One region of the Vibrio jasicida 090810c genome, then DNA from elsewhere that is predicted to be linked to it. Evidence: riboswitches for the same ligand, from Rfam matches in the RefSeq annotation. Region 1 holds a riboswitch; the other holds the start of a gene.
What was found. A riboswitch is a leader RNA that binds a small molecule or an ion and turns the genes downstream of it on or off. The one in region 1 is predicted to bind lysine.
Positions count from the first base shown of each region.

Region 2: linked by a shared signal. The riboswitch ahead of lysC (lysine-sensitive aspartokinase 3) and the one ahead of tet(35) (tetracycline efflux Na+/H+ antiporter family transporter Tet(35)) in region 1 are both predicted to bind lysine.

Region 1 is NZ_CP025792.1:889,962-893,296, reverse strand. Features, by position in the region: gene C1S73_RS04220 (inosine/guanosine kinase) at 1-69, shown strand, start outside; gene C1S73_RS04215 (H-NS family histone-like protein) at 203-610, opposite strand; lysine riboswitch at 1,210-1,390, shown strand; gene tet(35) (tetracycline efflux Na+/H+ antiporter family transporter Tet(35)) at 1,500-3,101, shown strand; His leader region at 3,282-3,335, shown strand, end outside.
Region 2 is NZ_CP025792.1:2,648,897-2,652,231, forward strand. Features, by position in the region: gene lysC (lysine-sensitive aspartokinase 3) at 1-1,337, opposite strand, end outside; lysine riboswitch at 1,459-1,637, opposite strand; gene C1S73_RS12650 (pyridoxal-phosphate-dependent aminotransferase family protein) at 1,862-2,983, shown strand; gene C1S73_RS12655 (PglL family O-oligosaccharyltransferase) at 3,040-3,335, opposite strand, start outside.

The DNA of each region.
Region 1 (3,335 bases):
TCTCCACGTCTTTCTCGCGGCCTGCCGGAGCGTGAAGATAGTTTGGAAGAAGCATACTGGGAACGTTAATTAATCACGTTGAATTAGGTAATTCCTAGCATACGAAAAATGGCGCATTCCAAATGCGCCATTTTTGTATCTATTTACAGATAAATAAAAAGGTTCCCATTTGGGAACCTTTTTTAATTTCATAAATCTTTTATTAGATTAGGAAATCGTCTAGAGATTTACCTGCATCAAGTTGCTCTTGGATTGATGAAGGTGTACGACCTTGACCCGTCCAAGTTTTTTCTTCGCCGTTAGTGTCAGTGTACTTGTACTTAGCTGGACGAGGAGCGCGTTTAGCTTTCGCTTTAGTCTTCGTTTCGCCAGATAGTGCACTGATTAGTGCTTCAACGTCGATACCGTCTTGAGCGATTTGCTCAGCGATAGCTGCAAGTTTTGCTTCTTGCTCAGCAAGTGCTGCGCGGTCAGCTTCTTCAGCTTCTTTACGCTCTTCAACAACGATAGTTAATTTATCTAGAGCTTCTTCCAATTGTTCTAGAGTCAGCTCACGAGAGAATGCACGAAGGCTACGGATATTTAGAAGTGTTTTAGTCAGCTCTGACATAACGATTCCTATTAATAGGTTAAAAGGTTCAACACTAGTTATCGATACGATTAATTAAATGCTAAACGAGAAATAAAACATAGAGTCCTTATATTTAACTTTATCTTTCTCATATGTGCAAATGCTAATTCATGATTTAGATTAAATTTCTTGGGTTTTTTCGTAATAAAGCAATATTAATTTACAGATATGAATTCTTAATTGAGTTTAACCTCAGTTTTTTCATTATAGATACTGCGTTTTTCTCGATTAGTGGTTTCTTTATTTATATGTTGAATTCTATTTCTCTCAATCTGACAGAAAAGTAGGAAAAGAGGGAAAACCGAATGTCATATTTCTTTCATTTATTGTTAGAACACAAAACATGAAGAATTGATGGTAGTAATAAAGTTTCATAAAAGACAGCATTGCCGTGATTGCAGTTGCTCAATCTATAGGTGGCTCACATTCTATTTATAAATCAAAATTGCGATTATTTATTCATTTAATTTAGTTTGATGTGTTGCATTGGAGGTCTTCATGAGTACAATGGCTGTCACCTGATGCAATATTGCAGATAATTTGTTGTTAATTTGTACAATTAATGGTTAATTATTTGTTGTTGCCGTAGAGGTGCAGTCTCGAAGAGTAGCTATTATTGGGGTGATGCCAATGAATAATAGTGGAAGGCGAAGATTGCCGAAGTAAGTGGCCTATCAAAACCACTTGCTGGGGTTGTCTCTGAAAGGAACAACACTGCCATAGTATATTTACATTAAACTATGGAGCGCTACTGTAGGGTTGGGTGGAGTGTTCGCTTCCCTGTCGCTAAGTTCAACATGAGCACGTACCGTATGCTACGTGACTTGTCTGCAGTAGATCTCTAGCCAAACTTTGGTTTTTGAAGATCATGAATTTAATAGATTTTGCACATTCTCCTGTTTCGTTACTACCGCCGATTGTCGCTTTGACACTGGCGATTTTAACTCGACGCGTATTAGTTTCTCTTGGTGTAGGTATCGTACTTGGTGCGATTCTGCTTAATGATTGGTCTATCGGTAACACGATAGGTTATGTGAGTTCTCAAGTTTCTTCTGTCTTTATTGAAGACGGCGGTCTTAACACTTGGAACATGAGTATTGTCGGTTTCCTAATTCTTTTAGGTATGACAACGGCGCTATTGACGCTATCTGGTGGTACTCGCGCTTTCGCTGAATGGGCGCAAACTCGAGTTAAAAGTAAACGTGGCTCTAAACTTCTTGCTGCCTTCTTAGGCGTGTTCATTTTTGTCGACGATTACTTTAACAGTCTTGCTGTTGGTGCGATTTCTCGTCCAGTAACAGACCGTTTCTATGTGTCTCGCGCTAAACTGGCGTACATTCTAGACTCCACCGCAGCTCCTATGTGTGTGATTATGCCTGCTTCAAGCTGGGGTGCTTACATCATTACGATCATCGGCGGTATCTTGGTGTCACACGGCATCACTGAATACTCAGCACTCGGTGCGTATGTTCGTCTTATTCCAATGAACTTCTATGCTGTATTTGCTCTACTTATGGTATTTGCAGTAGCGTGGTTCGGTCTTGATATCGGTAAAATGCGTGAGCACGAAATTGCAGCCTCTCAGGGCCGTGGTTTTGAAAAAGACAAAGAAAACGACACGCAAGAAGCACATGAACTAAACGAAGAGCTAGATATTCGTGAAAGCGAGAAGGGTAAAGTTTCTGACCTAGTTCTCCCTATCGTTACGCTTATCATTGCTACGATCGCTTCTATGCTTTACACCGGTGGGCAGGCCCTAGCCGCTGATGGTAAAGAGTTTGCGCTCCTTGGTGCGTTCGAGAACACTGATGTAGGTACTTCTTTAGTTTACGGTAGCTTGCTGGGCCTTGCGGTTGCACTATTTACTGTACTTAAGCAAGGCATCCCAATGGTGGAAATTGGCCGCACACTTTGGATTGGTGCGAAGTCAATGTTTGGTGCGATCCTTATCCTTGTGTTTGCTTGGACTATCGGCTCTGTTATCGGTGACATGAAGACAGGTTCTTACTTATCGACTATGGCTCAGGGCAATATTAATCCGCATTGGCTACCAGTCATCCTATTCTTGCTATCTGGCCTAATGGCGTTCTCGACAGGTACGTCGTGGGGCACGTTTGGTATCATGCTCCCTATCGCGGGCGACATGGCAGGTGCAACAGACGTAGCGCTTATGCTGCCAATGTTGAGTGCAGTACTGGCAGGTGCGGTATTCGGTGACCACTGTTCACCAATCTCTGATACGACCATTCTGTCGTCGACAGGTGCCCGTTGTAATCACATTGATCACGTATCGACTCAGTTGCCTTATGCATTATCAGTCGCGCTTGTTTCATGCGTGGGCTTTATCGCTCTTGGTATGACTGCGTCTATCGTATTCTCTTTCATTGCTGCGTCGATTACTTTTGTTATCGTTTGCGCAATTTTGTCATGGCTTTCTAAGTCAAAAATGGCATCATGTCAGAACGCTTAATTGCTTGATAATTAAAATAAAATAAAAGGGGGCTTCGGCCTCCTTTTTTATTTGTATTATACAATTCGATTTTTTTTAAAATTAAGGGTTGAAAAAAAGAATCAGCTTGGTTAGTGTGGTTACTAACAAAGCAACTAAGACGAGCCTTGAAATAAGTATGCGCAATTTTGTAATGAACATTCATCACCATCATCACCCAATTTAGTCTTTCGGGAGATGCGCGCATACCCGGGA
Region 2 (3,335 bases), 1.8 Mb from region 1:
TCTGTGTGCAGTTTCTGAATAGCTTGTCGTGATACAGACTCATGAACAAGGAAACATAAGTTATGTGGGCTTGCACCGTAACAAATCATACGTAAGTTGAAGTCCTCTAGTGTTCCGAAGACTTGCTTAGCGTAGCCTTTGCTCTCGCTCATGTTGTTACCAATCAGAGCGACTAAACAGAGGTCGTGCTCAACTTCTACTGTACACAATTCTTCGAGCTCTTCGCGTACTGCCTGTGGTAGCTGTGGAGCACCACCTGATGTGTCTGTTTGATCGAGAGTGAGTGACACACTGATTTCAGATGTGGTGATCAAGTCTACTGAGATCTTGTGTTTAGCCAGGATCTCGAACACTTTCGCTAAGAATCCGTAAGCATGGAACATGTTCACGCTGCGCAGAGTGACCATAGTTTGATTGCAACGAAGAGCAAGGGCTCGGAATAGCGGTGAGCTCTCTACTTGGTGTCGAATCCACGTACCACCTTTTTCTGGCTCTTTAGAAGAGCCAACGAAGACCGGAATATCGTGACGGAGTGCTGGTACCAGAGTAGAAGGGTGAAGGATCTTCGCACCGAAGTTTGCCATCTCTGATGCTTCGCTAAAGCTGATCTCAGGAATTGGTGACGCTTTGGGGGCTATTCGTGGGTCGGTAGTGTAAATGCCCGGAACGTCAGTCCAGATCTCTAAGCCCGCGGCTTTAACACCTTCAGCAATCAAAGCTGCGCTGTAGTCACTACCACCGCGACCCAATGTCGTGGTGTTGCCTTCTTCATCTGAGCCAATAAAGCCCTGTGTAATGACGACATGTTTTTGGCAAAGAGGAACCAGCTGTTCTTGCGCTAGCATTGAAATACTTGCTAGTTGTGGTTCTGCGCGGCCAAAGTTGCCATCTGTTTTTAAAATATCTCGAATATCAAAACGAGCGGCGTTGATGCCTCTTTCTCGCATTAACTGAGCAAGAATATGAGTCGACATCAGCTCGCCACATGCCACTAAATGGTCAGTCAGTTTGGTGCTTGCTTGAATAGAGGCCGCTTCTGCAAGGCTTGTGACTGTATCTAGAATCTCGTAAACCTCGGCAGCCGCTTTAGTAGCATCTTCTAATCGAGATAAAATTGATTCATGAATATCGGCTAATTTTTGCAGCACTTTAGCGCGATGTACTTGGTCCTGAACACCGTTTGCTAGTTCGACCAAAAGGTTGGTCACGCCAGAACAAGCACTACTCACGACAAGGCGGGTATTTGGATTGTTTTCTATAATGGTGGCACAACGGCTCATTGCCTCAAAGTTGGCAACACTGGTTCCACCGAATTTCGCTACGTTAAATGCGCTCACTGCGTTCTCCCACGACTTCCTAAAAAATAACAACATCAATTGGTTGCCAATACATCCAATGTTTTGGTGAGGAAAGGAACAGAGCAAATAGAGAGGTATTTAGAATGTAATTTGAAAATTTACCCTCAGAAGCCCTTCATCAGACTGCGCTGATGACAGTTGATGGGACTCAACCCAAGTCAACCGATAAGCCAAATCCTGCAACTTTGACTTACCTCGGCACTACTCCCCCTGAGTGATTGGTATTGGAATTGCGGCTCCACAAATCACCTGCCTGGGTAGTGCTCCTCTTCTGCATAAAGCTCAAACATTGAACGGTTTTGTTGTCACAATGTCAACCAATATCTCCAACCAGAATGAAAGTTTTTATTAACGAATTTGTGACAGTGGTTTGACCTCTATACTTAGAGCTAATTGCCGATAGAGAAAAAATCTATTAGGGTGAAAAGTTCGATACCTGAGCCAACCTTTTAAATAGAATTTTTATAACGCTCAGGATGAATGACTGCAATCAAGGAGCTGACATGCCGATCCAAAGCTTTATTCCCCCACATCGTATTCTGATGGGACCTGGTCCATCTGATATTTCACCTCAAGTTTTGCAAGCCTTGAGCCGCCCAACGGTTGGCCATCTAGACCCGCTTTTTATTGCGATGATGGATGAGCTAAAACAACTGCTCAAATACGCCTTCCAAACTGAGAACGAATTCACCATCGCCGTTTCTGCTCCGGGCAGTGCGGGCATGGAAACGTGTTTCGTCAACCTGATTGAAAAGGGTGACAAAGTTATCGTCTGTCGCAATGGTGTTTTCGGTGAGCGCATGCGTGAAAACGTAGTCCGTGCTGGTGGTGAAGCAGTTGTTGTGGATGATGAGTGGGGCACGCCAGTATCGGTTAATAAAGTTGCAGAAGCGTTAAAGCAGAACCCTGATGCGAAGATCCTTGCTTTTGTTCATGCAGAAACATCGACAGGGGCAGTAAGTGATGCTCAAACGTTGAGTAAGCTAGCCAAACAATACGGTTTATTATCGATTGTGGATGCGGTGACATCACTCGGTGGTGTGCCTCTTAAGGTTGATGAGTGGCAGTTGGATGCTGTGTACTCAGGAAGTCAGAAGTGCTTGTCGTGTGTACCGGGGTTATCACCTGTGACGCTTTCTCCTGCTGCCATAGAGAAGATTCAAGCCAGAAAGACACCGGTTCAAAGCTGGTTCTTGGATCAAAGCTTAGTATTAGGTTACTGGAGTGGAGAGGGCAAACGCAGCTATCACCATACAGCACCAGTGAACAGCTTATATGCACTTCATGAGGCACTACTTATCCTGAAGAACGAAGGCTTAGAAAATGCGTGGGCACGCCATCAATTGATGCATGAGAAGCTAAAAGCAGGATTACAGAAGTTGGGTTTTGAATTTGTGGTAGAAGAAGAGTACCGCTTACCACAACTTAACGCGATTTATGTTCCAGAGGGCATTGATGAAGCTAAAGTGCGTCATCATCTCCTTGAAACCTACAACCTTGAGATTGGTGCGGGCTTGGGAGCGCTTGCCGGCAAAGCATGGCGAATTGGTTTGATGGGCTATGGTGCTCGACCTGAAAATGTTGCTTTGTGTTTGCGTGCTTTAGAAGAATCGCTGACTGAGTAAAATGATTCGACAACGAGATAAAGAAAAGCGAAGGTCATCCCTTCGCTTTTTTATGTTTATTGATCAGCACCAGAAGTTGGCGTTGGTGAAGCTGATACGGCTTGAGAAGGCGGTTGATAATTGACGCCACTGAAATCAACCTTAGGAAACAAGAATTGTGCCTCTGCACGGATTTGTTCTGCCTTGCTCGTATCATCCAGTCCTTGGTATGCAAGGATTAGGTTGTTGTAGAACGCTGGACGGGGCTTATCTTTAATTATCTCCAAAGACCAATCAATGTAAGGCTGAATCAAGGTTGGATCTTGCTTGTACAATCCAATATTCAAGAAAGTACTGTATACATCCCAGTCGA